4 regions of the Lactococcus sp. LG1267 genome follow, and region 3 is predicted to be linked to each of the others. Evidence: predicted binding sites of a transcription regulator. Region 3 holds the regulator's gene; each other region holds the start of a gene.
The links. The regulator Rex, encoded in region 3, represses fermentation and respiration genes when NADH is low (regulators of the CRP and FNR family bind a similar motif). The targets are predictions, from matches to a motif close to TTGTGAANTANTTCACAA.
Positions count from the first base shown of each region.

Region 1: a site for Rex is predicted at 5,503-5,520, ahead of J0J33_RS01450 (alanine dehydrogenase). Genes of this name have one in related genera too.
Region 2: a site for Rex is predicted at 5,175-5,192, ahead of adhE (bifunctional acetaldehyde-CoA/alcohol dehydrogenase). Genes of this name have one in related genera too.
Region 4: a site for Rex is predicted at 4,099-4,116, ahead of J0J33_RS00740 (class II fructose-bisphosphate aldolase). Genes of this name have one in related genera too.

Region 1 is NZ_CP071295.1:285,430-293,237, forward strand. It holds gene J0J33_RS01430 (APC family permease) at 1-778, opposite strand, end outside; gene J0J33_RS01435 (L-threonine 3-dehydrogenase) at 926-1,879, opposite strand; gene J0J33_RS01440 (glycine C-acetyltransferase) at 1,946-3,136, opposite strand; gene tdcB (bifunctional threonine ammonia-lyase/L-serine ammonia-lyase TdcB) at 3,364-4,371, opposite strand; gene J0J33_RS01450 (alanine dehydrogenase) at 4,396-5,490, opposite strand; gene J0J33_RS01455 (aldo/keto reductase) at 5,669-6,514, opposite strand; gene J0J33_RS01460 (S-ribosylhomocysteine lyase) at 6,634-7,113, shown strand; gene J0J33_RS01465 (hypothetical protein) at 7,128-7,277, shown strand; gene J0J33_RS01470 (Gfo/Idh/MocA family oxidoreductase) at 7,274-7,808, shown strand, end outside.
Region 2 is NZ_CP071295.1:353,634-361,441, reverse strand. It holds gene J0J33_RS01790 (glucose-6-phosphate isomerase) at 1-276, shown strand, start outside; gene rsmD (16S rRNA (guanine(966)-N(2))-methyltransferase RsmD) at 375-914, shown strand; gene coaD (pantetheine-phosphate adenylyltransferase) at 904-1,401, shown strand; gene J0J33_RS01775 (SepM family pheromone-processing serine protease) at 1,391-2,434, shown strand; gene adhE (bifunctional acetaldehyde-CoA/alcohol dehydrogenase) at 2,466-5,159, opposite strand; gene J0J33_RS01765 (lactonase family protein) at 5,315-6,355, opposite strand; gene rpsB (30S ribosomal protein S2) at 6,628-7,401, shown strand; gene tsf (translation elongation factor Ts) at 7,478-7,808, shown strand, end outside.
Region 3 is NZ_CP071295.1:1,630,891-1,638,698, reverse strand. It holds gene J0J33_RS07985 (SpaA isopeptide-forming pilin-related protein) at 1-1,427, shown strand, start outside; gene J0J33_RS07980 (SpaH/EbpB family LPXTG-anchored major pilin) at 1,507-3,030, shown strand; gene J0J33_RS07975 (class C sortase) at 3,111-4,010, shown strand; gene J0J33_RS07970 (ArsC/Spx/MgsR family protein) at 4,502-4,831, shown strand; gene J0J33_RS07965 (redox-sensing transcriptional repressor Rex) at 5,264-5,917, opposite strand; gene J0J33_RS07960 (LysR family transcriptional regulator) at 6,069-6,962, opposite strand; gene J0J33_RS07955 (malolactic enzyme) at 7,126-7,808, shown strand, end outside.
Region 4 is NZ_CP071295.1:139,807-147,614, reverse strand. It holds gene J0J33_RS00755 (LPXTG cell wall anchor domain-containing protein) at 1-565, shown strand, start outside; gene hemH (ferrochelatase) at 758-1,705, shown strand; gene thrS (threonine--tRNA ligase) at 2,066-4,006, shown strand; gene J0J33_RS00740 (class II fructose-bisphosphate aldolase) at 4,163-5,059, shown strand; gene J0J33_RS00735 (YcjF family protein) at 5,373-5,864, shown strand; gene licT (BglG family transcription antiterminator LicT) at 6,056-6,895, shown strand; gene J0J33_RS00725 (beta-glucoside-specific PTS transporter subunit IIABC) at 6,976-7,808, shown strand, end outside.

The DNA.
Region 1 (7,808 bases), 750 kb from region 3:
GAATACCTAAAGTACGAATATAAGCTGCATTGATAAAGACATATACAAACATGATAGCAACAATACCAAGAATAATCGCACGAGGCAAATGTTTAGCAGGGTTTTTCATTTCACCGGCAATATTACCAGCATAAATCCAACCGTCATAGGCAAACATAGTTGCTAAAAGACCTGAACCAATTGCAGACGCCAAGGATAAGTTTTCTCCTGCTGTAATAGGAAGCAATTGGAAATCAACACCACCAGGACGAAGTAACCCAACAACAACAATCAAGGCAATCGGAATTAACTTAATCACTGTTGTAACGGACTGAAGGCCTCCCGCAGCTTTAGAACTAATGAAGTTAATTAAGGTAACTGTAATTGCTGCAATTACACCGACTATTGCAGTGTTAGCTGCGCTCACATTCATCCCAAACAAATTTAAAAATTGTGTACCAAATACAACAGAGAGTGCTGCAATATTTGCAGGGAAATAGATAATAGACTGTGCCCAACCTAAGAGAAATGACCAACGTTTACCAAAACCACGTTGAATATAGCGAATCATCCCACCTGTTTCAGGGATAGCAGCAGCAAGTTCTGCAGCAGTTAATCCCCCACAAATTGAAATGATACCACCAAGTATCCAAACCAATATGTGCAATCCTGGTTGGCCTGTGAGTTCCGCAACTCGTCCAGCCTTGAAGAATACACCTGCACCAATAACCGTACCCATTACTGTTGTAAGGGCAGGGAAGAAACCAAGCGTTCGCTTCATTTCATTTTTTTGTTCCATAAGAGCTCCTCTTTCAAAGATAAATTTTTGATAAGATTAATAATAACAATGCTGACTCCTAACATCAGCATTAGAGAGTAATCTTGTAACCGATTACTCTCTTATTTTAACATAATTTTAGATTTTGTGATGGGATGAACTTAGTTTTTAGCCTTTTAATTTTTCTGTAAGTTTTTCAAGCATTTCTTTCGTCATTGCATCTAAATCATATTTAGGATTGAAGCCCCATTCTTCTTTGGCACAAGTTGCATCTATAGAGTTTGGCCAGCTGTCTGCAATACCTTGACGGACTGGATCTACATCATAATCCATTGTAAAGTCTGGCATGAATTTTTTGATTGACGCAGCAATTTCTTCAGGCTCAAAACTCATCGCAGTAATATTAAAAGCGTTACGGTTTACTAATTTGTCTGCAGGGGCATTCATCAAGTCAACAATAGCATCGATAGCATCAGGCATGTACATCATATCCATCTTTGTTCCTTCAGCGATAAAGCTTGAGTAATGACCATTTTTAATTGCCTCGTAATAAATATCTACAGCATAGTCTGTCGTTCCTCCACCAGGCAATGTTTTATAAGAAATCAAACCTGGGAAACGTACACCACGTGTATCAACACCAAATTTAGTGTAGTAGTAATCACAAAGCAATTCCATAGAAACTTTAGTCACACCGTACATTGTATTCGGACGTTGAATAGTTACTTGAGGTGTGTTGTCCATTGGAGTGCTTGGTCCAAAGGCAGCAATAGATGATGGTGAGAAGTATTGGAGGTTAAGTTCACGCGCTGTTTCTAAGGCATTAACCAAACCACCCATATTCAAATTCCAAGCAAATTGTGGCTTTGCTTCTGCAACAGCTGAAAGAAGTGAAGCCAAGTGGATAATTGTATCCACACCATTATCTTTAGCAATTGCCATCATTTTGTCACGGTCCATGACGTCCAAAATTTCAAAATGGCCGTCAGTCACAACTGGATTACCTTCAACTTCACGTACATCTGTTGCGATAACATTATCAACCCCAAGATCTTTCCGAAGACGTTCTGTTAATTCTGATCCGATTTGTCCGAGTGCGCCTGTGATGAGTACTTTTTTCATTATATTTTCTCCAATATATTTGTTGTATGCTTACTTGTAATAGAAAGTTTTTATTGCCCCAAGAAATTAAATCAAGCCGATTTCTTTACCTACTTTGGCAAAAACAGCAACAGCTTCATCTAACATTTCTTTCGTATGCGCTGCTGTAGGCATCGCACGTACACGTCCTGTTCCAAGCGGTACAGTTGGGAAGACGATAGGTTTAACATAGACGCCATTTTCAATCAATTTCTTAGAAAACTCTTGTGTTTTTGCTTCATCTCCAAGAATCACTGGTGTGATTGGTGTTTCAGATACACCTGTATCAAAGCCGGCTTTTTGTAATTCTTCTTTGAAGTATTTTGCGTTGTCCCAAAGTGTTTCAACATATTCTGGATGATCATGCATTAAGACAAAGGCTTCTTTTGCTGCTGCTGCTGCACCCGGTGTCAATGAAGTTGAGAAAAGGAAAGGACGTCCTTGTGATTTAAGCCAATCAACCAAAAGTTTTGATCCCGCTACATATCCGCCTACTACACCAATCGCTTTTGAAAGAGTACCGATTTGGAAGTCAATCTTATCTTGCAAGCCAAAATGTTTTACTGTACCGGCTCCGCCGCCCATAACACCAGAACCATGCGCATCATCAACATAAGTAATCAAATCATATTTTTCAGCGATTTCAACAATTTCTGGCAATTTAGCAACGTCCCCATCCATTGAGAACACACCGTCTGTGATGTACATTACTTTATTGTATTCACCAGACTCAGTCGCTTCTTTTGCTTTTGCTTCAAGGTCAGCCATATCTTGATGCTTAACACGGATAATTTTAGCACCTGAAAGACGACATCCGTCAATAATTGAGGCATGATTTAGTTCATCTGAAAGAATCGCATCACCTTTTTTCATTACGGCGCTAATCGCTCCCATATTACAATTGAAACCTGATTGAAACGCAATCGCGGCTTCTGTGCCTTTAAATTCAGCGATTGTTTTTTCCAATTCAATGTGTATATCTAAAGTGCCGTTGATAGTACGTACTGCACCAGCTCCAGCTCCATATTTATCTGTTGCATCTTTTGTTGCTTGAATTAATTCAGGACGTGTCGCAAATCCCAAATAGTTATTTGAAGCAAGGTTAATCATCTTGTTGCCCGCAACTGTAATCTCAGGACCATTAGCGCTATCTAAAACGTCAATTGTGTTGAGCAAACCCTTTTGTTTAAGGTCTCCAAGCCCATTTTCGAGGAACTGTGTTAAAACTTTTGAAGTCATTCTATAACCTTCTTTCAATTTTTAGTTACACACTTTGTAACCGTTTACAGTAAGTTTAACACTTTTTTTTTACTCATGCAAGAATTTTTTGCACTTTGATTAAATTTTAATTTAAATTACATGTCTTTGTGAATTTCGTGATATCAGAGTAAATTATCTCACGATTAAAAAAAGACTGAACTATACAAAAAAAGACTTTGAAATTCAAAGTCCTTTTGTTTTAAGAATTATTGATCATTGTCATTGGCAATGAGAAAATGATCCACAACATCTTCAATACGGGCCAAGTCAACATTCCCTCCTGAAACGATAGAAACAACTTTTTTGCCTTTCACATAATCATCAACTTTACCTGAAAGAATAGCTGCTGTTGCAAGAGCGCCAGCACCTTCCACCACAATTTTCGTACGTTGAATCAAATCTTTAATGGCTAATTCGATTTCTGCTTCCGTTACAAGAACCATATTATCAACGATTTGATTGACTACTTCAAAAGTCAATTCACCTGGATAAGCCACATGACAGCCATCTGCAATCGTTGGTGCTTCATCATGGTGCACTTTCTTACGTTCTCTAAAAGATGCAGTCATACCATGGCAATTTTCAGCTTGCACACCAATAACTTGGATATTAGGGTTAAAAGATTTCAAGGCAACCGCAACACCTGAAATCAAACCACCACCGCCTACTGGCACCAATACTGTGTCAACATCCCACAGATGATCTAAGATTTCTAGACCGATTGTTCCTTGTCCAGCCATTACTTCTGCATCATCATATGGAGGAATATACGTAATATTATTTTCCTTAGCGTAAGCCTCACAAAAGGCCTTTGAGTCATCAAACTGTTCACCTTCAAGCATTACTTCTGCACCATAGCCACGTGTGGCATCAACTTTAGCTTGAGGTGCACCTTTTGGCATAACAATAATGCTCTTGATACCGAGAAGTTTGGAAGTTAAAGCCACACCTTGAGCATGGTTCCCTGCTGAACACGCAATCACTCCACGATCTTTCTCTTCTTGAGATAATTGAGCAATCTTATTGAAAGCGCCACGGAACTTGAATGAGCCTGTTAATTGCATATTTTCAAGTTTCAAGTAAACTTCGCCACCTGTTTTAGCAGTCAAGAACATTGACTGAATCAAGGGTGTTTCACGTGCATATTGTTTAACAGTGTTTTGAGCTTTTTTAATATCTTTAATTGTAATTGGCAGATTTGCTAAATTTGGCATAATTCTTTTTCCTTAGATTTCTTTTTAAAGTTCCGTATAAGTGACATCAATTGAATCAGCAAGTGCTTTAGAAACAACTTTTCCTTTATAAACACTCAAACCAGATAAGAGTTCTTTTGATTTCAGCGCCTCATCTAAGCCTTTGACTGAAATATCCTTAAGGAAAGAGATATTGCCCTGAGCCAAAGCAATTGTCGCTGTACGAGGTGTTGCTCCTGGCATATTTGGCACAGCGTAATGAATTATGCCGTGTTTGATGAAGACTGGATCCGCATGGTTTGTTGCATGATCGATTGTTTCAACAGTTCCTCCTTGGTCAATAGCGATGTCCACGATAACAGAACCTGGTTTCATAGATTTAACCATATATTCTTTGACTAATTTTGGTGGTTTAGCGCCAGGGATTAAGATTGTTGAGATAAAGACATCTGCAAGTTTAATATTTTTTTCCAATGCTTCAGTTGTTGATTTAACGATTTCAACTGTTTTGCCTGCATAGCGTTCTTTAAGTTGGGCGATACGCGCATCACCAAGTTCAATGATAATAACCTTACATCCCAAAGCAACAGCCATATCGGCAGCATTTTCTGCAGCATTACCACCACCGAAGATAACAACTGTACCAGCCTCGATACCTTCAATACCAGGAAGAAGAATTCCTTCCCCTTCATGTTGTTTTTCAAGATAATATTGCCCAATATTAACTGCACGACGTCCCGCAATAGCTGACATTGGTTTAAGCAACTCAAGCACACCATTGATTGAGATATTTTCACCGGAAATAGCTGTTACTCCGACTTCCATCATTTTTTCCACACAAGCTTTATTGGCTGCCAAGTGTAAGAATCCCCAAATAATTTGGCCTGGTTTGAAGTATTTATATTCAGATTCCATTGGTTCTTTGACTTTAACAATCAACTCTGCTTCCCAAGCAGTTTCTGTATCAACGATTTGTCCTCCAGCCGCTTCATAAAGGTCATTTGTAAAACCACAACCTGCACCAGCATTACTATCGACAAGTACTTCATTACCTGCTTCAACGAGAATTTTTACGTTTTCTGGAGTCATCCCTACACGCGCTTCACCTTGTTTTGGGTCTTTAATTACACCAATTTTCATTTTGTTTCTCCTTTGTGAATTCTTTATCAATTAAATGATAGCACTTTCATATTTATTTAGCAATTATTATTGTGAAATAAAACACTTTTTTAACGTTTTATTATTCTTCCTGTCTATATTCTGTCAATTATAAAAAAAGACACTCAAATCTTACAATTTGAATGTCCTTAAATTTATTTTAGTGGTCCACTTCGTCTGGATTGCGTGCCAGACCTGCTTTCCCATGAAGGCTGTCAATAAAGGCGATATCTTCTTCGGTCAAATCAAAATCAAAAATATCCGCATTTTCTTTAATACGGCTTGCCGTCACAGACTTAGGTAAAGGAAGATAACCTTTGTGTAAACTCCAACGTAAAACGACTTGGGCAACTGTTTTACCATATTTATCTGCAATATCCGCCAATTCAGTAACCGCAAAGATTTTACCTGTACCAAGTGGGCTATAAGCTTCTGTCAAAATATCGTGTGCTTTATTGAAAGCTACAACCTCTTCTTGCTGATCCGAAGGATTAACCATAATTTGGTTGACAACAGGTTTAATTTCAGCAACTTCCAATAAAGGTTCTAAGTGACGTGGATGGAAGTTAGACACCCCGATAGCTCGAACTTTTTTGTTCCGTACGCCTTCTTCCATTGCTTTCCAAACCGCAGCATTACGCTCTGCAAAGTTTGGTCGAAACGCTTTTGGATTTGGCCAGTGAATAAGATAAAGGTCCACATAGTCTAAACCTAGTTTTTCCAAGCTTTCATCTAGTGCTGCTCGGGCATCTTCTGTTGTACCAACAGCCCAAAGCTTTGTTGTAATAAACAAGTCTTCACGAGCAATTCCACTGTCTTTAATCGCGCGTCCCACTGACTCTTCATTGCCATAGACAGCTGCTGTATCAATATGACGGTAGCCAACTTCTAAGGCCGTTTTTACAGCTTGATATGCTTCTTCACCATCTTTAGATTGCCATGTTCCAAAACCAACTTTTGGAATTGTCATACCATTTGCGAGAGTGTAAGTTTCTGTAAGTGACATAATTTCTCCTTTTCTTTACTTTCTAGCTTCATTCTATCACTTTACGAGGTCAGACAAAAAAATTTTGGTTCAAAAAATGGTAAAATAGAAGAATACTAAGAATACTGGAGGTAGAAAATATGGCTGAAGTAGAATCATTCCAGCTCGATCACACAAAAGTTTTAGCACCTTACGTGCGCCTAATTGGGACAGAGACTGGTCCTAAAGGTGACATCATCACCAACTTTGATGTCCGTTTTGTGCAACCTAATCACGGTGAAATCCCGACAAGTGGGCTACATACTATCGAACACTCAATGGCAAGTTTGATTCGTGACCGTATTGATGGCATGATTGACTTTTCTCCTTTTGGATGTCGTACTGGCTTCCATATGATTATGTGGGGCGAACCAACTGCTGAGGAGATTGCTAAAGTGATCACTTCATCTTTGGAAGAGCTCGCAGGAGACAGTTTCACTTGGGATAATGTCCCAGGGGTTGCCGAAAAAGAATGTGGAAATTATCGCGATCACTCATTATTTTCAGCAAAAGAATGGGCGAAGAAAATTTTAAGTGAAGGTATCTCCTCGGATGCTTTCGAACGTCGCCTTGTAAAATAGAGAGAAAGAGAACCATGGGAAAGTATCAATTAGATTATAAAGGGCAAGCCTCTGTCCAAAAATTCCACGAAAAAAATTCAAATAAAAAGACAGATAAATTGTCAAAAATCGAAGAATTAAAAAAACAACACCAAGCGAAAAAGAAAAAAGAGAAGAAAGCATGAAAAAGTTAAACATTGCTTATGTTGGTTTTGGGAAGTCCACCAATCGCTATCATATTCCTTATGTTAAAATCCGTGAGCACTTCAACATTGCGCGCGTTGTCAACCGTAGCCTAGGCAAACGTCCTGAGCAAGCTATTCTTGAGGCTGAAGGAACTATTTTTTCAACAGACATCAATGATATTATTCAAGATGATTCAATTGATTTAGTCATTGTCGTCACTCCAGGTGCTGCACACTATGAAACCAGTAAAAAGCTTTTACTGGGTGGAAAAAACGTTATCTGTGACAAACCGTTAGTAGAAACGTTAGAACAAGCCGAAGAATTAGTTGGTATCGCTCAAGAAAAGAAGCTCTTCTTTATGCCTTTCCAAAACCGTCGTTTTGACAGTGATTTTTTGACAATCAAAAAAGTTTTGGATACGGGTTACCTAGGAGATTTGCTTGACATTACTGTCACTATGGATCACTATCGTCCAGCAGATGCAACTGCTGGTAAAAACTTTGATGGCGCCTGGTATGGCCATGGTGTAC
Region 2 (7,808 bases), 820 kb from region 3:
GTTGACTTTGTCAACAAAAAAGCAGCTGACGGTGTTCTCCTTGCACACACAGATGGTGACGTTCCAAATATGATCGTTACTTTGCCTGAGCAAGATGAATTCACTTTAGGTTACACTATCTACTTCTTTGAGCTTGCAATTGCGATCTCAGGCTACTTGAATGGTATCAATCCATTTGACCAACCAGGTGTTGAAGCTTACAAACGTAACATGTTTGCACTTCTTGGCAAACCAGGATTTGAAGAATTGAGTGCTGAATTGAACGCACGTCTTTAATCAAAAATGAGATAAAAACAAAAACCACAGTACATCATTGAACTGTGGTTTTTTTGATGCTTGTGGGCGAAGAAGACACAGTGTGCTATAATAGAACAATGAGAGTTGTAGCAGGAAATTATGGTGGTAGACCACTGAAAACATTGGCAGGAAAAACAACACGTCCAACGACAGACAAAGTTAAAGGAGCAATTTTTAATATGATTGGTCCATATTTTGAAGGTGGACGAGTTCTGGATTTATTCTCAGGTTCGGGTTCGCTTGCTATAGAAGCTGTATCACGTGGGATGGACAATGCTGTAATGGTTGAAAAAGACCGTTCAGCACAGCTGGTGATTGCAGAAAATATTAAGATGACCAAGGAAGAGAAAAAGTTTCAACTTCTTAAAATTCCAGCAGAACGTGCTTTGGCTAATCTTTCTGGACAGTTCAACTTAGTTTTATTAGACCCACCTTATGCGAAAGAAAGTATTGTTGCTAACCTAGAAGAAATGCAGAAAAAAAACTTGTTGGCAGATGATGCTGTCGTGGTTTGTGAGACGGATAAGGAGGTCACGCTTCCGGAAAATATCGGTCACTTGTCGTTAAGTAAAGAAAAAGTATATGGAATTTCAAAGGTAACCATCTATGAAAGATAAAATCGGTTTATTTACGGGCACTTTTGACCCGGTCACAAAAGGCCATCTTGATATCATTGAACGTGCCAGTAAGCTTTTTGATAAGCTTTATATCGGTATTTTTAAAAATGAAGCTAAAAATCCTTTGTTCAGTCTAGAAGAACGTGTAGCTCTAATCGAAACAGCCTTAGCAGATTTACAATTAACCAATGTGTCAGTCATTGCACATGCGAGTGATCTGACAGTAAATATTGCGGAGAAACTTGAGGTAACAGCGCTTGTTCGGTCCGTTCGCAATGCGGCTGATTTAGACTATGAGAAAAATATGATTTACTTTAACCGTGAAATGACAGGGATCGAAACCATCTTACTGACTGCAAAACCAGAACTCGAAAATATTAGTTCTACCCGAATGCGTGAACTTTATCATTTTGGTCAAGACCTAAGTCGATGGTTACCTGCAAATGTTATTGAAACATTGAATGAGAAAAAAGCACATGAAAAATGAAAAAATAAAAAAGCATAAAAAACTAAAGCTATTCTTTGCCATCGCGCTACCGCTTCTTATTGTAGTGGGTTTATTCTTCCCCTTACCTTACTATATCGAGCAGCCAGGAGGAACCATTCCAGTTAACCAAATGGTTGATGTTGCAGGGAAAAAAGACGAACATAAAGGCAACTTTTATTTAACGACAGTTGAAATGGTTCGCGCCAATGCAGCAAGTATGCTTTATTCCAAGTCGAACTCTTTTGCCACTGTTGTGAGTAGTGAAGAGATGACGGGTGGAATGACCAATCAGCAATTTGACTTGGTCAACCAGTTTTATATGCAGACAGCGCAAAACACGGCTATTTATCAGGCCTTTAAGTTGGCAGGGAAACCTTATGAGATGAAGTATCAAGGTGTTTATGTTTTGAGCATCACTGAGGATTCAACCTTTAAAAATGACTTACAACTTTCAGATACGATAACGGCAGTTAATGGACATACTTTCAAATCTTCAACTGAGATGATTGATTATGTATCGCAACAAAAAGTTGGGGATAGCGTTACCATCAAATATACACGTGTGGATGGCAGTAATCATGAAGCCACAGGTAAGTACATTAAGTTGAGTAATGGTAAAACAGGGATTGGTATTGGTTTAGTAGATCATACCCAGGTTGTGACAGACCCTAAAGTTAAAATCGATGCTGGAAGTATTGGCGGGCCAAGTGCTGGTATGATGTTTACCTTGGAAATATATAGCCAAATCACAGGCAAAGATTTACGTCAAGGACGCGAAATTGCAGGTACTGGAACGATCAATGAGGATGGCAGCATCGGGCAAATAGGTGGCGTTGATAAAAAAGTTGCTACAGCAAGTAATGCGGGCGCAAAAATTTTCCTTTGCCCAGATGAAACGGAAGAACAGACAAAGGCTTCTGGTACAACAAATAACTACACAGATGCGCTTGCGGCAGCTAAAAAGTTGAATACAGATATGAAAATTGTACCTGTAAAGACGATTCAAGATGCGCTAGATTATCTCGAAAAATAAAAAAAGCTGTAATTTACAGCTTTTTTTATGCTTAATATTGATCTTGTAAGAGTGTTTTAAGCTCTGAAATACTTGGCTGGCGTGGATTTCCAGGTGTGCATTGATCATCATAAACAAGGTTTGCAAGCTTATCGAGTTCACGCTCCAAGTGGTTTTTATCAACACCATTTCCTGATAGAGTGACATCGATATCGATGCTGTCCGTCAATTTTTTAATTTCCTTAATAAGTTTGTCTACGAGTTCCGCATCATCTTTACCTGTAAGACCAATATAACGCGCAATTTCAGCGTAATCTTCTTGGGCACGGTAAATCTCATAACGTGGGTATGGTGTACGTTTAACGTTTCCTGTTACAGCGTTAAATTTAATGACGTGAGGCATAGCGATAGCGATAGCTAAACCATGTGGTAATTCAAACTCACCACCCACTTTGTGGGCTAGGGAGTGATTAATACCGAGAAATGCATTGGCAAAGGCCATACCAGCTAAGGTTGCTGCATTGTGCATATTGGCGCGTGCGACTTGTCCTTCTTTAGAAGGCTTTGATGGGTCGTAGTGATATGAGGTTGTCAAATTATCAAAGATTAACTTAATGGCACGAAGTGATAATGGTTTAGTATAATCCGAAGCCATGACTGAAACATAGGATTCAAGCGCGTGACTGAGGGCATCAATACCTGACCAAGCCACAGTACGTTTTGGCACGGTCATAACAAATTCAGGGTCAACAATAGCTACTTGAGGTGTAAGTTGATAATCAGCTAAAGGATATTTAACATGGGTTTCATCATCGGTGATAACAGCAAAGGGCGTTACTTCAGAACCTGTACCAGAAGTGGTCGGAATACATACCAATTGCGTTTGATCTTGATGCGGGAATTTGACGATACGTTTACGAATATCGATGAATTTTTGCGCCAACTGCTCAAATAGAGCTTTTAGTGCAACGTCATCATTGAGGTCAACCTCTCCACGAACAGAGTATTCATAAATCAAGCGGCCAATTTTTGCTGCATCAAGTGGAGAACCACCGCCGAGTGCGATAACTGTGTCAGGTTTAAAATCAGCCATTTGTCGAGCAATTTCAATCGCTTGTGAAAGTGTTGGGTCAGGTTTTACAGAACCATATATTGAAGTTTGAACTTGTGTTTCACGAACGGCCAATTGCTCAAGCATGTGGTCGACAAAGCCAAATTGCAACATGCCGTGGTCTGTGACGACAAAAGCACGCTCGATATTAGGCATTTCTTGTAGGTAAGAAATAGAGTTGTTTTCGTAGTAAATTTCTTTTGGCAGACGAACCCATTGTGGGCGATTACGACGACGTGCCACTGTTTTGATATTCAATAGATCATATGTACTCAAATTGTGTGAGATTGAATTTTTCCCCCATGAACCAGTTCCTAAAGTCAGCGATGGACGCATTGCATCAGTATAGATATCACCAACGCCTCCAATAGAATCTGGTTGGTTAACTAAGATACGTGCAGCACCAATAGCATCAGCATATTCTTTCACAAAAGGATCGTCTTGTGCACCTATCTGGATAGCCGCATTATGCCCAGCGCCTTGATAAGCCAAAAGTTTTTGAACGATGGCGGTACCATTTTCGCGTGAGGTAGATTTGTAAATTGACAAAAGCGGGCTAAGCTTTTCAGAAGAGAGAGCTTCACCAATGTTTTTTTCTTCCAATTCAAAGAGAAGAACATCTTTTCCTTCAGGTACTTTTACGCCTGCTTGTTCAGCAATCCATGGGCCAGGACGGCCGGCAACTGGACCAGTTACTCCGAAGCCCTCACCCGCACGCTCAACAAAAACAAATTTTTCGATGGCTGAATAATCTTCCTTTGGAACATTGTAAGCACCGTGAGCTTGAAGTTTTTCGAGGAATTCATCGTAAATTTCTGCAGCAACTACAGCAGAGTTTTCGGTAGCGCAAATCATGCCGTTATCAAAACGTTTAGAAAGTAGCAGGTCTTCAACTGCACGATCCACATTTGCAGTAGCATCAACGAAGACGGCACCATTACCTGCTCCCACTCCTAGTGAAGGGTTGCCTGACTTGAGTGCTGCATTAACCATTCCGGGTCCACCTGTAGCTAGAATAGAAGCAATACCGTGGTTTTGGATAAGTGCAGTAGTGTTGTAAAGACTTGGATCTTCGACCCATTGGATAAAGTTCTCAGGTGCCCCAGCTTTTAGGGCAGCTTCGTAGACAATACGTGCGGCATGAGAGGAACAATTTTGGGCTTGAGGATGAAAGGCGAATACGATAGCATTTCGTGTTTTTGCTGTTAAAAGTGATTTGAAAATTGTTGTAGAAGTAGGGTTGGTTGTTGGTACAATTCCTGCAAGCACACCCAAAGGGGCTGCAATTTCTACTGAGCCAGCAACTTTGTTCTCGCTGATTACTCCTACTGTTTTATCATTTTTAATTGAATTATAAACAGATTCTGAAGCAAAGCGGTTTTTAGTATCCTTATCCTCAACGATTCCTCGCCCTGTTTCATTATGAGCCTCGTGCGCAAGTTCAAGGGAATGTTCGCTTGCCGCTAAGGCCATTGCTGCGACAATTTTATCTACTTGCACTTGTGTGTAGCCTTCAAATTGTAAAGCGGCTTGATGTGCTTTTTTGACAAGACCGTCTGTATATTGCTCTGCTTTTTCCGCAAGTACAGCTTTATCAGCGGTTGTTAGTTCTTTTTTGGTATTCTTGCTTGACATATTTAAATTTCTCCTTTGTGAAATTTATCACGTTATTATTTTAACAAACTTTGAAAGTGCTGTCAAATAATATTGTGTAAAACCACACAAACTTTTTTTGATAAAATACTATCTGCATTTTAATGATAAAAAAACCGCCTTAAGGGCGGTTTTCATTAGAGTGTTGGTAAAATACATGTGCCCTCTGGGCTATAAAAATCTTTTTGCTTAAGTGTGAGCATTCCTGTTTTCCTATTACGGCGGAAAAGACTAATATTATCGCTATCTTGATGTGCTACGATAATAAAATCTTCTGTACTGTTGAAATTGAAATCGCGGGGCGTTTCCCCTTCAGTTTTTACAATATCTTCTAAAGTTATCTTTGTCCCTAAGGGGCTAACACTGTAGATGGCGATAGAATTATGTCCACGATTTGAAGCATAAAGAAATGCACCATCGGAAGAAAGGCGGAGAGCAGATGCGCTCTTTGTGCCTTCAAAATCTACTGGAAGAGTACTGATTGTTTCCAGTGCAGCAAAGCGTCCTTTTTCTTCATTATAGCTGAGAACAGTTACAGTAGAAGAAAACTCACCAATAGCATAAGCAATCTTACCATTGGGATGGAAAGTAAGATGACGTACTCCAGTACCTGCAGGCATACGATATAGGCTTACAAGAGAGAGCTTGCCTTCTTCACCAACAACATCGTAAACTGTAATCTCATCTGTACCCAAATCACAAGTGACTAATCGTCCGTCAGGTGTAAGATCTGTGTAATGCACGTGAGGGCGTTCTTGGCCAGGGTGTACTTTTGATCCCTCGCCTTCATGTTTTACAGTGTCTGTTAAGGTAAGCGACCCATCTTTTTGAATTTTGTAGACACGGATTTCCCCTAAGTGATAATTGGCACCGTAAACAAAACCACGTTTATTATCAACGGCTACATAGCACAGAGGTGCGCCAACACTAGTAACATAGTTGAGAAGCTCTGTTTTACCTCTTTTATAGCTGAGAGCAGCAATACCGCCACCATTTTCATCTGCAGCACAAGTGTAAAGGTGCTGTTTTGTTTTGTCCAAAGCAAAATAAGTAGCATTTTGAACATGAGCAACTTCAGTTAGATTAGAAAGTTCTTCCTTTGCAATATCTAGGTCAAAACTATAAATCCCCTTTGATTCACGCTTAGTGTAACCGCCAACTAGAATTTTTTCACGCATATCTTGGCTCCTTTAACATTTAATATTCGTATAATTATTTTATCATAAATGAGCGTTTTCAGGAAACTAAATCTCTTGGAATTTGCGAAGACAGGACAGCCAACAAAATGACACAACAAGCTCTTGCAATAAGGGAGTGTTTAGTGTATAATAGTACTGTTGTCTATGGGCAATAATTTCACATTTTGACTTGACAGTGTCGTAGTGCACTTGTGTAGCGGCATTGGCTGACAGTTAAAAGAGGAAAAACTATTTTAAAAGGAGACATTAATATGTCAGTTATTTCAATGAAACAACTTCTTGAAGCTGGTGTTCACTTCGGTCACCAAACTCGTCGTTGGAACCCAAAAATGAAACCATACATCTTCACAGAACGTAATGGTATCCACGTTATCGACCTTCAAAAAACAGTTAAACTTGTTGACGATGCTTACAACTATGTACGTAACGCTTCATCTGAAGGTGCTGTAGTACTTTTTGTTGGTACTAAAAAACAAGCTTCAGAAGCTGTTAAAGAAGAAGCACTTCGTGCTGGTCAATACTATGTAAACCACCGTTGGCTTGGTGGTATGCTCACTAACTGGAATACTATCCAAAAACGTGTAGCACGCCTTAAATCAATCAACAAAATGGAAGAAGACGGAACTTTCGAAGTATTGCCTAAGAAAGAAGTTGTTCTTTTGAACAAAGAACGCGAACGTCTTGAAAAATTCATCGGTGGTATCGCTGACATGCCTCGCATCCCAGATGTGATGTACGTTGTTGACCCACACAATGAACAAATCGCTATCCAAGAAGCTCAAAAATTGGGAATCCCAGTTGTAGCAATGGTTGATACAAATGCTGACCCAGATCCAATCGACGTTATTATCCCAGCAAACGATGATGCTATCCGTGCAGTTAAATTGATCACTGCTAAAATGGCTGACGCTATCATCGAAGGTCGTCAAGGCGAAGATTCAGTAGAAGCTGAACTTGCGGTTAAAGATACTGCTGCTTCAGAAGAATCACTTGAAGAACTTGCTGAAATCGTTGAAGGCAAATAATTTGTAATGAATAATACAGGCGAGGCCCTACGCCTCCCTGTTTTTTTATAAAATATAATAATAGGAGAATTATACAATGGCAGTAACAGCAGCTCAAGTAAAAGAATTGCGTGAAAAAACTGGTGCAGGTATCATGGATGCTAAACGTGCACTTGTTGAAACTGATGGAAATATGGAAGCAGCCGCTGAGCTCCTTCGTGAAAAAGGTATTGCGAAAGCTGAGAAAAAAGCTGACCGTATCGCCGCTGAAGGTTTGACAGGTATCGCTGTAAATGGTAATACTGCAGCACTTATCGAATTGAACTCAGAAACAGACTTCGTTGCTAAAAATGAACAATTCGTTGCTATCGTTAAAGAAACAGCTGAACTTATTGCAGAGAAAAAACCTGCAACTAATGAAGAAGCTT
Region 3 (7,808 bases):
TTGCAAGTTCTCGAAACGAACCAGGTAACACTTCAAAGATTCTGCCGTCGTATTCTGTTACTGATATTAATGGGGGAGAGCTTCAAATTAAAGATACTTGGGCAGCTACCTTGGGAGAAGCAAAAAAATCTAAGAGTAAGGGTAATGAAATTCATACGCTCGGTATACAATTAGATAAAGATAATGAGTATCTTACTAAAGAAGAGGTAAGAAGTAGAACAAGTTTAATAGCTTCAGATGGATTATATCAAGATGCAGACAATGCTTCAGAGATTACAGAATATTTAGTTAGTCAAGCGGATGATATATTGAACAGATTTAATACTATTAACAATGGATCTATTGAAGATCCTCTTGGCTCTCAATTTACATACCAAGGAACGACTGCTGATGTAAGAAGTGTCGGATCCAGCCAGATTTCTGAAGATTATTTGCCAAAAGTAGAGATAGGAAATAGAGAATTAAATGCTTCAAATCTCAATATTGGTAAAAATCAAGAAATTCAAATACATTATCAAGTTCATTTGAATACCGAAAAAAATGATTTTGTACCTAACAGATGGTACCCTCTTAATGGGAAGACAACGTTAACTCCAAATGAAAATATTCCTGATAATAAAGTAGAATTTGGTGTACCATCGGCTAAAGGAGAAGGAATAAATTTAACCTTCAATAAAGAATGGGAAGAGTATAATGGAGATACATCTAGTCGCCCATCAAGTGTTACCTACGAAGTGACTAGGAGTCAACTAACTAGTCCAGATGCCTGGAAAACAGGATATATTAATGTTGAAGGAACAAAAGAGCAAGACACGTGGTCAAAAGATACTAATCAGTTAGCAATTCAAAAAGATGGTCAGCCTGAGTTATGGCTTCCAAAATATAATGCACAGGGTGAAAAATTTAAATATACAATTTCAAATGAAATTTCTGTTCCAGGATACAATAGCGAAAAAGTTGATGATACTACGTATAAAAATGTTAAACAATTTCAACCCCTTTCTCTTGAAGTAACTAAAGAAGATGGAAATGGGAAAAAGTTATCAGGTGCAGAATTTGAACTTAAAGATATTAATGACAACATCATTCCCGTTTTAAAAAATCCTAATGGTAGTATATTTACTTTTGATAATTTAAGTATCGGGAAATATACTCTTGAAGAAATTAAAGCTCCCGAAGGCTATGTTGTGCTTAAGCAAAAAATAGTAGTTGAAATTAAAGATGATGGTTCCGTATTTGTGGATAATCGTCAAGTTAGTGTAGAGGGTAATTTAATTAAACTGATTGTAAATAACCAACAAAAAGGAATGCTACCATCCACTGGTGGGAAAGGTCCGATAATGTATTGGATAGTAAGTGGTATCTTATTTATTCTATTACTCATTATAGGAAGTATCTATTTGTTAAAAAGGAGGGCTAATCGATAAAAGAATTTTATAGAAAAGATGAACGATTTGGATTTGTGACTAAATACGGTATTACACGTAATTTAATGAGGAGAAAATTATGAAAAAAAATACGAACATGCTGGTACAACTATTTATTACATTTTTAGCTGTATTATCCATAATAGCTATACCTACTATTAAATCAGTATTTGCTGAAGATATGACTAACTTTGACAAGAAAGAAAAAGTTAGCGTGACTATAAATAAAAGAATTTGGACTGATGAAACTCCTGATGAAGTCCAGAATACTGGTGAAGAAATGCCAGACTTTGGTGGAGAGCCATTAAATGGAGCTGAATTTACAGTTTATGATGTGACAGATAAATATTACGAATTATCTGAAGAAGAGGGGAGTGATCAAAAAAAGGTAGTAGAAGCAATTCAAGCTGATGCAGCTCAAAGCGCACCTTCTTATGCAACAAAAATTGATTCCAAAGTAACAACTGGTCAAGGACAAGCAACTTTTACTAATTTAGATATTAAAAATGCGTCGAATAGATACCATGTCTACTTATTCTTAGAAACTAAAACACCTAATAATGTAACTGTTACAAAGAAATCAACACCGATTGTTTTGGCCATGCCTATTTACAAAGTGGATGCAAAACAAGAATTTACAGACGAACTCAATACAAATATTCAACTTTATCCTAAAAATGAAACAGCTACAGATACAAAAGAATTTACCAATGTTGATTCATTCGAAGAAGTTACAGTAGGAGATCAAACTTTTGCAAATGTAACGATTGGAGATATTCTAAGCTATAAACTAACAATCAATATTCCTGCTAATATAGGGGACAGTAATGCAGTTACAAGCTTCAAAATTCATGATAAACCGTCTGTCGGTTTAGCTCTTAAGGACGAAACAGTCGAAGTCGGAGATCTTCAAAAAGATGATGATTATACGATTGACTTTGCAGATGGTGGCTTTACAATTGCCTTGAATTTGGAAAGTGATAAGGTAAAAGCACTAGCAGGTCAAAAATTGGAACTCAATTATGATATGCAATTGACTGCAGAAGTAAATCCTGATGAGCTTCAAAACAATAAAGCAAGTGTTCAAATTAATGATGAACCTGAACAAGAAATTACTCCTCCAATGCCAGTCGGTACAGGTGGCTATAAATTTGTTAAAAAGGATTCTCGAACAGGGAAAGAGCTATCAGGAGCTGAATTTGTGGTAGCTAATGCAGATCAAACAAAATTTGCTAAATTCGCAGCTCAAAAGAACTTAAAAGGTGAGTACGTGTTTGAAAGCTGGGTAGATAGCAAAGCTGCTGCAAGTCGAGTAATTTCAGACGATAAAGGCTCTTTGAAGGTTATTGGATTGGTCAATGGCGAATATATTTTAAATGAAGTTAAAGCTCCATCTTCAGATTATGTGTTACTGAAAGATGGTACAATTACTTTCACAGTTGAACATGGACAATATGGCACTTCTGAATTAGAAGTAATGAACACTCCTAAAGGCTTACTTCCTTCTACGGGTGGTGTCGGAACATATACATTCTTAATTGTTGGAGTAATCATGATGGCCACAGCAGCCTTGCTAGTTAAGAAAAATAAAAAACAATTATAATTATATAATATTGAATAAGGTTGGGACTCCAGCCTTATTTAACTTTAAAGATTTATGTACTATAAAAATAGGAAATTTAAATGAAAAAAAGAAATTTAACAAAGGAGAAAAAAGAAAAAAATAATCTTTTTTTTAAGCTTGTTATGCTAATCCTTTTCATATCAGGACTGATAACTTTCTTATACCCATTTTTATCAGATGCCATGAATAACTTTCACGATCAGAGTATTATTGAAAGGTATCAGAAGGAGTATTCTTCCTTAAATAAGCAGCAACAAAAAGCTCGTCAAAAAGAATTACAATTAAAAAATGAGCAACTTTTAAAAAATAATAAATTGACAAATATTCCCGGTATGGGACTAGTTAAAGATCCTTTTGAGGAGGCGACAAAGGATGCTCGTGATCCAGGACAAGAATATTTTAAGAACCATATGCTTGGTGCAATATTTATTCCAAAAATTAAAGTAAGCTTACCAATATTTGACGAGACTAATGATCTATTACTTGATAAAGGCGCTACAGTACTTCAGGGAACATCTTTTCCTATAGGTGGTAAAGGAACTCATTCTGTAATCACAGGTCATAGCGGGTTACCAGAGAAAAAATTATTTACTGATTTAGAAAAATTGAAAAAAGGAGATGTATTTTATATTACAGTTGCTGGTAGTAAGCTTGCCTATCGTATTAGTAATTTTAAAAAAGTTCTACCAACCGATTTAGACAGTTTAAAAATAACAGAAAATATGGATCAAGTCACTTTAGTAACGTGTACTCCGTATATGGTTAATACTCATCGTCTGCTGGTGACAGGGCTCCGTATTCCTTATAATGAAGAAGATTTAGAAAAGCAAATAAATTCAACAAAAAAATATAATATATTAAAATTGGTAATAATTTTAATTTTAATTTTAATTTTTTTGTTAATAGTTATTTATAAAATATGGAAAATGGTAAAATCGTATTTAAACAATAAGGATTAAATTATTGAAAACAAATAATAAGTTATCTTGAAAAATTGGACCTTTGTTAGAAAGTACAAAAATTAGGGAGAGGTAATTGCATACTATTAACCTATATTGTTTATAATATCAATATAAACAAAAATTTCGTCACTATTTTTAGTCAAACCAGCAACCTTGCTAAGAGTGATAAAATTTATGTGACTGTGTTTCATAATTTCTATGAGTATCAAATGGTCAAAAATAAAGCTGTTAAGGGTGCATAGGTAGAAGTAGCTAATAGTGAAGTTAAGGGAGCACTAAGGCGTATGAGGGAAGTGTGAGCACAGTATATCGCCGTTTGATCAAAACAAGTCTTTTAAATGATAGTAGTAAGACAATGAATTTAAGTATGACCTAGAATGTACGCATAGATAATTTGATATCCAATTGGTAAATGTAATGGTAAAGAGGTGTAACACATATTAAAAATTTATTATAGAAAAAAGTGTAAATCCAGTCAAAAAGCTTTCATGTGGTTTGAACGTTATGGCATAGACTTTGAGAAGCGAGATATAAGTCAAATAACTGTGGATGATTTGCTAAAATTATTAACGCTAACGACAGAAGGGGTAAATGAATTAGTAAAAAATCCAGAAAGAATCAATCATAAAAATGAAGAAGAATTAGTAAAAGCATCAGATATGAATTTAAAAAATGCGCTGTACTACCTAAAAATGAATTCATTACTTTTTAAGACGCCAATTATTCTGGATGAAAATAACTACATAATTGGCTATAATTCTGATGAAATACGACGTTTTTTTCCGAGAGAGTATCGTAAATTTTTATCTGATTTATGATATTATGAAAAGATTGAGCAACTAATTAAAAAAAGCATGATTCAAAATCATGCTTTTTTCTGCACCTTGTCAAATATGATGTGTATGTAGATTTAATTTATTAAGAAACAGATAAACAGATGACTTTTTCGAATTCATAGAAAGCGTGCCTGAAAGTTTATCTGAGGATTTCAAAAGGAGCTGTTGTTATCTATTTAAATACAAGTAGTGTAGTCTTGTTTCGCTATATTGGCCCCTCTCTAGGATAAGAAAAACCTTTGCAAACTCATCAAGTGTGTTCCTTCTGGCTTTGGTTGTTTTTACCACCTCAGAAAAAGATTTTACTCCAACAGATACTTGTTAAACGCAACTAAAAAACCGTCTTAGGACAATTTTTTACACACTAATGTAACTCTTTTTTTACAATTACCACTACATAGTTGGTAGAACTCTTTATTTTACGTCATTATTTGACATAAAGAATAATAAGGTTTGAAGTTCTTTCGTTAAGTCAATTGACTGAACAACGATATCTTCTGGAACTTGTAAGCGCAAAGGTGAAAAATTAAGGATACCCCGGATACCTGACTTAACTAGTATATCTGCAACTTCTTGAGCGTTCTCTTTATTTACAGAAATAATTGCTGTTTTAATTTTTGAATCTTTAATATTTTTAGAGAAGTCAGCGATGTCGTAGATAGGAACACCTGTAGAAGTCGTTGTACCAACGAGTGGATTTTCTGGAACATCGTAAGCTTGGGTAACGCGCATTTTATTACGGTTTTGGAATTCATAATTGATAAGAGCACGTCCAAGGTTACCGACTCCTACGAGTGCGATATGTGTTTCCTGATCTTGTCCGAGCAATTCTCCAAAGAAATCACGCAAAACACGGGTTTCATAACCATAACCTCGACGTCCTAGCTCACCAAAGAGTGAAAAATCGCGACGAATCGTCGCCGCATCCACACCAATTTTTTCCGAAATAAGTTGTGAGTTGGTGCGTGTTACTTGTTCATCAACTAAAAGTTTGAACAAGCGATAATATTGAGGCAAACGTTTTGCAGTTGCCTTGGGCAGTTGTTTATTAACTTGGGAGCCAGCCATGTTATCTCCTTTACATAGTCTTTGTGAATATTTTACCTTTTTTAAGGGGAGGTTGTCAAACAATTCTTTCTGGAATTATGCGGTTGAAGAAAGTTTGTGAAAAAATCGAATAAAATTTAACAAAGAAAAAGAGAGCAGCTCTCTTTTCACTTCAATTTATTTTTTCATTTAGTCCATCGAGTAAGCGAATCAATTCTTTCAAATCTGAATTGAGCAGTGTACTTCTTAAATAGGCATATTGAACATGAAAAATTTGCTTATCTTCAGGTATTAGTGGTATCTTTATAAGACTATTCATATCAGCAAATGGAAGAAAATCAGTCATTAAAGTTATACCAACATTTGAGTTGACAAGTTGCCCAATAGTATGGATATCCGAAAAATTAAAGAGAACGTTTGCTTTTTTCTTGTATTTTTCATTCAAATTTTGGAAAGCTTCCATATGGACAAAACTTTCATCAAGCAGGATAAACGGATAATCCAAAGCTTCTTTAAATGAAATTTCTGGCCGTGAGGCAAGCGGGCTATCTTTAGAGACAAAGATATAAAATTCACGTTTATAAAGTAGTTTCACAAAAAGGTTGGAATGCATCAGAGGAGCAATGCTGCCTATAAGGCTAAAATCGATTGTACCAGAGATGAGTTTGGCTAGAAGTTCTTCCGAACCGCCAGATACTAAGTCAAACTTAGATAAGAAACTAATTGCATCCTTATCATTTAAAAGCTGGGCTAGGATTTTTGCTCGAATTATAGGAGGGAAACCAATATGATTTTGATGATTTTTAGAATGCTCGATGGCTCTTTGCGTTAGTGCCAACTCTTCTAAAATACTTTCGATATGAATCTTCAATATTTTTCCTTCATCTGTCAGGATAACTGTCCGGTGGGAAGGATCTTTATATATTAAGTTACAGTTATAATATTGTTCCAATCTCTTTACGGCATAGGTAATTGTCGGCTGACTTACCCCAAATTGATTGGAAACAGCGGTAAAAGACAATAAGTATCCTAAGGCATTAAAATACTCGAAATCATGCAAGTTCATTAGTCTAAACGCTCCTTTGACCCTTATATTCTATCACAAGTTTAGTAATTTGTTATAAATAATATTTATCGTAACCCAAAGGTTTGACTATAATTTTTTATAAGTATTAAAATACATCTTGTAAGAATTTCTTATAGGAATAATAAATTTGGAGGACGTACGAATGCGTGCACATGAAATCTTAAACAACCCTTTTTTAAATAAAGGAACAGCATTTACTATGGAAGAACGTAAGGAACTTGGCTTAATCGGTCTTTTGCCACCTTATATTCAAACACTTGAAGAACAAGCAGAACAAACTTACCAACATTACTTGGAAAAACCATCTGATTTGGAAAAACGTCATTTCTTGATGGAAATCTTCAATACAAACCGTACTTTGTTCTACTATTTGTTTAACCAACATATCGTAGAGTTTAACCCTATCGTATATGATCCAGTTATTGCTGAAACTATCGAAAACTACAGCCGTCTATTTGTAGATCCCCAATATGCTGCATATCTTGATATTAATCATCCAGAAAATATTCAAGAAACATTGAAAAACGCAGCGGGTAATCGCAATATCCGTCTGATTGTTGTGACAGATGCTGAAGGTATTCTCGGTATTGGCGACTGGGGTACACAAGGCGTGGATATTTCTGTAGGTAAATTAATGGTTTATACTGCAGCAGCAGGTATTGATCCAGCATCAGTTCTGCCAATCGTTATTGATGCAGGTACTAACCGTAAAGAACTCTTGGAAGACTCAATGTACCTTGGAAATCGTCACGCACGTGTTTATGGTGACCAATATTACGACTTTGTTGACCAGTTTGTGGAAACTGCTGAAGCAATGTTCCCTAA
Region 4 (7,808 bases), 600 kb from region 3:
TGGTGATGCAGATACAGCCGATGGAAGAAGGGAAAATCTTTTTGCGCCAGCTACAGCCTTTGACCTAGGACCTTACAAGATTGAATATTCGATTTCACTGTCAAATGATCCGGAGGACTTAGGAGCAGCTGATTGGCAGACGTCCACGCTCTTTACAGATTTGACACCAGCTACAGAATACTTCCTCTTTGCCCGTCAAGCGGATCATCATAACCGTTATGCTGGAGCGATTATTTCGGGGCTTGCTTCGGTAGTGACTTTAGCAGAACCACGAGTTGAACCTGAAAATGGAGATGCAACGAATAACGATAGAGCTGAAGAAACACGCCGACCAGGGGAACCTAATGGTGAGGATAAACGCGACCAACTAAACGACTTCCCAAGTGATGAAAATCTCGTTAATGAGAGGCCCCCTATGGAGGGCTCGGTACCCATAGAGGAAAAACAAGAAGAAAGAACAGAATTACCAAGGACAGGAGATATGGTTGCCTCTGGACTTGGTATCCTTGGCTTAGCAGCTCTAGCCAGCGCAGCTATTTTACGAAAAAAGAATAAAAAAGAGTAAGCTCTACTCTTGAAAAGAATGTTTCAAAACGAGAAGATATACGGATTTTCTCGTTTTTTTCTTGCCATTTTTGCTCTAAGTCATAGATTTTCTCAAAATATTAATGAATAACTTATGAAATTCAGGTAAAATAGAAAACAGGATAATTGGATTGTCCGTTGAATTTTAGAAAACACAGGAGACATATATCGCATGAAAAAAAGAGGCATCCTCTTAGTTAATCTTGGTACACCCGAGAATACATCGCCCCAAGCTCTAAGAAAATACCTGAAGAAATTTTTATCTGACCGGCGCGTGATTAAGACTCATCCTTTGCTCTGGCAGCCGCTTCTCAATGGTATCATTCTTAATACTCGGCCGAAAAAATCAGCTAAGCTTTACGAAAAGATTGTCAAAGACGGCGCGTTTCCACTGCTTACCTACACAGCAGCTCAAGAAAAAAACCTGCAGGAAATCTGTCCTGACGTTGAAGTAGCTATGGGGATGTCCTACAGTGAACCAAGTATTGAAAGTAGTCTGGAAAGTCTCTTGAGTAAAGGTGTGGAGGAGTTAACGGTTCTTCCTATGTATCCACAATATTCAGGGACAACAGTAGGTTCGGTCTTTGATAGTGTCATGAACTTTTTTTTAAAAAAAGATCATATTGTGGATTTAAAGTTTATACGCTCCTTTTATAAAGAACCTCTCTATATCAAATATTTTGCTGAGAAGATAAAAGAAACCCTTGCAAATGAAGAGGATATTGAAGCTGTGGTCTTTTCTTACCATGGTATCCCGCTTTCTTACGTAACGGATGGAGATGCTTACCCAGACGAATGCACGGAAACGACACGTTTAATTATGGAAGAACTTGGCGATTTCCCACATTATCAAACCTATCAGTCGAAATTTGGCCCCGCCGAATGGCTGACTCCCGCAACCGATGATACCTTGAAGAAACTTCCAGAACAAGGTGTCAAAAAAGTTCTTATCGTTGCACCTGGCTTTGTAGTTGATTGTTTAGAAACGATTGAAGAGCTTGAAGAGGAAAATAAAGAATACTTCCTTGAAAATGGTGGTGAAAAGTATGTCTATGTCTCACCGTTTAATGAAGATATGGCTTTTGCTGAGCTTGTCAAAGAGATTGCAAAGAAAAAATAAAGATTATTTTCTAAAAAATCAAAAAACTTACTCAAAAGGACTTGACAAAAGATAAAGAAAATCCTAAAATGGTCATTAGAGACAAGTCTTTAACCAATTCTTTCCAAGAGAGCGAGTGTGTGGTGCGAACTCGTATTGTGATTGCTAAAGATACCACTCTGATAATTCTTTCTGAGAACAGAAAGCGTGGCTGACACGTTACGTCAAAGATGAGATATTTTTGAAGCTTTTTATGCCGAAAAAATTAAGAAGGTGGTAACACGCAGATCGCGTCCTTTAGAGGGAGTTGATCTGCGTTTTTTTATTTCCTCAGTGCTCATCCCCAAAACTAAAATATGTTAAAAAAAATTGGAGGCTTATATGATTAAAATCACTTTCCCAGATGGTGCTGTCAAAGAATTTGAGGCAGGCATCTCAACACTTGAAATTGCGAAATCAATCTCACCTGGTTTGGCTAAAAAAGCCTTGGCTGGTAAAGTCAACGGCAAACTTATTGACGTGACCCGTCCAATCAAAGAAGATGCAACTTTTGAAATTGTAACACCGGATCATGAAGATGCTTTTGGTTTACTTCGTCACTCTGCAGCTCACTTATTTGCTCAAGCAGCACGTCGTCATTTTCCAAATATTCACCTTGGTGTAGGTCCAGCTATTGAAAATGGTTTCTACTACGATACTGATAATGAAGAAGGACAAATTTCAAACGATGATTTGGAAAAAATCGAAGCAGAAATGCGTCGTATCTCAAAAGAAAATTTCCCTTCAATTCGTAAAGAAGTAAGCAAAGAAGAAGCGAAAGAAATCTTTGCTGGTGATCCTTATAAGCTTGAGCTTATCGAAGAACACAATGAAGATGAAGGCGGCTTGACAATCTATAGTCAAGGCGAATACACAGATCTTTGCCGTGGCCCACATGTGCCATCAACTGGCTTTATTAAATTCTTCAAATTGCTTAATGTGGCAGGAGCTTACTGGCGTGGAAATAGTGATAATGCAATGATGCAACGTGTTTACGGTACTGCTTGGTTTAATAAAGAAGACCTCGAAGAAAACTTGAGAATGCGTGAAGAAGCGAAAGAACGTGATCACCGTAAGCTCGGTCGTGAGTTAGATCTCTTCTTCAATGAAGCTTCTTTGGGAGCAGGTACAGCTTACTGGCTTCCAGATGGAGCAACTATTCGCCGTACAATCCAACGTTTCGTAGAAGACCGTGAAATCGCTGCAGGCTACTTGCACGTTAACACACCAAACTTGATGAACTTGGATATTTATAAACAATCAGGTCACTGGCAACATTATCATGAAGACATGTTCCCACCAATGGATATGGGTGATGGCGAGCAAATGGAGCTTCGTCCGATGAACTGCCCATCGCACATTGCTATCTATAAACACCACGTACACAGCTACCGCGAATTACCTATCCGTATCGCTGAGTTCGGTACAATGCACCGTTATGAAAAATCAGGCGCACTTTCAGGTCTTCAACGTGTACGTGTGATGCAACTGAATGATGGTCACACATTTGTGACACCTGATCAAATCCAAGAAGAATTTGGAAAAATTCTTGAATTGATTATGGAAATGTACCGTGATTTTGGTATCGACGATTACAGCTTCCGTTTGTCATATCGTGACCCGGAAGACACAGAAAAATATTTCCCAGACGATGCAATGTGGGAAAAATCACAACGTATGCTTAAAGCAACAATGGATGATATGAATCTTGACTACGTTGAAGCTGAAGGCGAAGCAGCCTTCTATGGACCAAAATTGGACATCCAAGTTAAGACAGCTTTAGGTAATGAAGAAACACTTTCAACTATCCAGCTGGACTTCCTTAACCCTGAAAACTTTGACATCACATATGTTGGTGCAGATGGTGAAAAACACCGTCCAGTTATGATTCACCGCGGTGTAATTTCAACTTTGGAACGCTTTACAGCTTACTTGATTGAACTTTATAAAGGTGCGTTCCCAACTTGGTTGGCACCTACTCAAGCAATCATCATTCCTGTAAACAACGAAATTCATGCCGATTACGCATGGGAAATCAAAAAACGTCTCCAAGAAAAAGGATTGCGTATCGTTGTTGATGAATCAAATGAAAAAATGGGTTATAAAATCCGTCAAGCCCAAACACGTAAAGTTCCTTATCAAATCGTTGTGGGTGACCAAGAAATGGCAGATGGCACTGTAAACATTCGCCGTTATGGTTCAACAGATACTGAAGTTATTAGCTTGGATCAATTTATCGAAAATATTCAAGAAGACGTAGCTAACTACAGCCGTACTAAATAATAAAAAGAGAGGGAACTCTCTTTTTATTTGTCATTACCATAGGTTTTATTTTCTAAAAAAACCAGAATACAAGCGCATTCACGACTTATAACTAGAAAAATAGTTCACAAAATGCTATACTAAGACAGTAATAGAAAATATTCGGAGGAATTTGAAATGGCAATCGTTTCAGCAGAAAAATTCGTACAAGCCGCTCGTGACAATGGTTACGCTATCGGTGGTTTCAACACAAACAACCTTGAATGGACTCAAGCTATCTTGCGCGCAGCAGAAGCTAAAAAGACTCCAGTACTTATCCAAACTTCAATGGGTGCTGCTAAATACATGGGTGGTTACAAAATGTGTAAACTCCTCATTGAAACTCTTGTAGAATCAATGGGAATCACTGTACCAGTAGCTATTCACCTTGACCACGGTCACTTTGATGATGCTTTGGAATGTATCGAAGTTGGTTACTCTTCATTGATGTTTGACGGTTCACACCTTCCAATCGAAGAAAACCTTAAACTTGCTGAAGAAGTTATCACAAAAGCTCACGCTAAAGGTATCTCAGTTGAGTGTGAAGTTGGTTCTATCGGTGGTGAAGAAGACGGTATCGTCGGTGAAGGCGAACTTGCTCCTATCGAAGATGCAGTAGCAATGGCTAAACTTGGTGTTGACTTCCTTGCAGCTGGTATCGGTAACATCCACGGTCCTTACCCAGAAAACTGGAAAGGTCTCCACATCGATCACTTGACTAAATTGAACGAAGCACTCGTTGAAGCTATGGGCAAAAATGTTCCTATCGTATTGCACGGTGGTTCAGGTATCCCTGACGATCAAATCCGCGAAGCAATCGCTAACGGTGTAGCTAAAATCAACGTAAACACAGAATGCCAACTTGCATTTGCAAAAGCAACTCGTGAATTCGTCGTTGAATTTAACGCTAACGAAGCTGAATACATGAAGAAAAAACTCTTCGACCCACGTAAATTCTTGAAACCTGGTTTCGACGCAATCACTGCATCAGTTGAAGAACGTATCGACGTTTTCGGTTCAGCAAACAAGGCGTAAGCCTTGTTCTGCGAAGCAATCTCTGATTGTGAGCAAACAAAGATAGTTTTTGATTTGCGAATCAATCTTTGATTGTGAGCAAACCAAGATTAATCAGTTTTTTGAAATATGATTAAAAGAACGCTTGTCACTTTTGGCAAGCTTTTTTTGTGTGAACTTAGGAGTAGGAAGTAAGTGAAGTCAGATTGAGTCAAAAATTTGAAAGAAAATGTTAAACTTAAAGAAGAGCAAAGAACATACGATTTGCAGGATAAATCTGAAACTTAGATCGATGAAGCTCAGACAATAAATAGTGAAGAAATGAGGGGGAGAGATGATAGGAATAAAAAAACGTAAGAATACAGAAGTTTCAAAAGAAATGAACGGACAAATACCTCAAATGGTAAAAAAATCTATAAGTAGTGATAAAGCTTCTAAGGTTCATAGAACAATTCACGGAGCCTCGATCACTGCTGCGGGCGTAGGTGCTCTGCCGATACCTATTGCTGATGCTTTAATTTTAGTACCTATTCAGTTAAAGATGCTGAAAAGTATTTATAATATTTATGACGTGAAGTTTAGTGATAAATTTGTCGTAAACTTTATAAGGGTGACATTGATTCCGTATATAGGAAGATCATTGGCTACTTTGATTCCAGGTGTAGGTAGTGTGGTCAATGCTTCAATAGCTGCGGTAATCACTGAAGCGATTGGCTGGAGTGCAGCTGCTTCATTAGAAAAAGGCATTGATATCACGAAAGATACTGAAAAATTCGAAGGAATACTTACAGATACACTTAAAACTTTAATTCAACAAAAAAAATAAAAACTGCTAGGTATTAGCAGTTTTTTTTATTTTAAAATTTATCCTTGACAAGATTTTGATAATACAGTATACTAATATAAAAGCGGTTTCATAAAAACGGATAGTGATTATTAAGTTAAGCTAGACCTTATCGTACTCTATTTTTGTCATAGGGGCGATAGGGTCTATTTTTGTGAAATGAGGGGTGAATTGTGGAAATCAGAAAAATCCTAAACAATAATGTGGTCATAGCAATCAATAGCAGAAATGAAGAAATCATCCTTATGGGTCTTGGTATTGGTTTCAAGAAAAGAATAGGTCAAGCAGTTGAGGTTGATAAAATCGAAAAGATTTTCGGTCTAAAAGCCAGCTCAGATATACAGAGTTTTTCGGAGATTTTAAATGAAATTCCGAGTGCTATCATTGAGCTTTCGATGGTGACTTTAGCTGAGGTCAAAGTTAAATTTGATAAGGAAGTTTCAGATACAACGCTTGTTGCTTTTGCGGACCATCTTCATGCAGCGCTTCTGCGTACTGAAGAAAACATCTCGGTGAAGAATTTTCTGCTCTGGGATATTAAACGTTTCTTTCCAGAAGAGTTCAAAATCTGTTTGAAAGCATTGGAAAAGGTCAAAGAACAATTTGGTGTAGAGCTGCCAGAAGATGAAGCAGGTTTTCTGACGATGCATATCGTTAACGGTACACTTGGTACTGGTCATGAGTACGCGATGCAGCTGACCAAGCTTATGGAAGAAATTTTAACGACATTAAAGTATACTTTGAAAATCACCTTTGATGAACAAGATATTTACTTCCAACGCTTCATTACACATTTAAAATTCTTTACGGAGCGGATTTTAGCAGGTAGTGCTAGAGTAGAAGAAACCGACAAGGAACTTTTTGCTCTTATTGTGCGCAAATATCCCAATGCTTATCTTGGCACACGTAAAGTGAGCGAATTTTTAAATCAAACAAGGGATTATGAAGTCTCTGAAAGCGAACAGATTTACATGACTGTGCATTTGGCACGTATCTTGGAGAAAATCCAATAAAACTAAACTTTGGTAACAAATGGATCGTGACATTAAGTTGGCGAGACCTCTAAAAATATATTATATTATGGAGGTTTGTGATGGGCAAATATGAAGCTCTTGCAAAAGACATTGTAGCAAATGTGGGAGGGAAAGAAAACATCCTCTCATTGACAAATTGTATTACGCGACTACGTTTTAAGTTGAAAGACGAAAATCTCGCGAATACAGAAGTACTGAAGAAGATGAATGGTGTTGTCACTGTCATGCAAGCTGGGGGACAGTACCAAGTCGTCATTGGGAACCATGTTCCTGATGTTCGTGCTGATGTGGATAATGTTATCGGTAAGCTAGAGATGGATTCTTCTCAGACGAAAGCTAAGGGAAATATTTTCGATAAGTTTGTCGAAATGATTTCAGGAATTTTCCAGCCTATTTTAGCACCCTTGGCGGCAGCAGGTATGATTAAAGGGTTGAACGCGATTCTATCCTTTGCATTGGGAGCAAGCTTCCAAGCTTCTTCAACCTATGCTGTCCTTAATTCTATGGGCGATGGACTTTTCTTGTTCTTACCAATTTTTATCGGCTATACAGCGATGAAAAAATTTAACGGCTCGCCATTTGTCGGGATGCTGATTGCCGCAGCCTTGGTTTATCCTGGATTTGTGGATGGTTCAGTCACAAAAACTTTCGCTGAGAGTGGAGGGCTAAACTTCTTTGGTATTCCATTTTCAGTGCCAGCAGCAGGTTATGGTTCATCAGTTATGCCTATTATCGCTATTACAGCTTTTGCGGCCTTTCTTGAACAACAGCTCAAGAAAATTATCCCTGACGTGGTGAAACTTTTCTTAGCACCTTTCTTTACAGCTTTGATTGCAATTCCTTTAGGTTTTCTCATTATTGGGCCAGTCATGAATATTGCTTCTGATGCTTT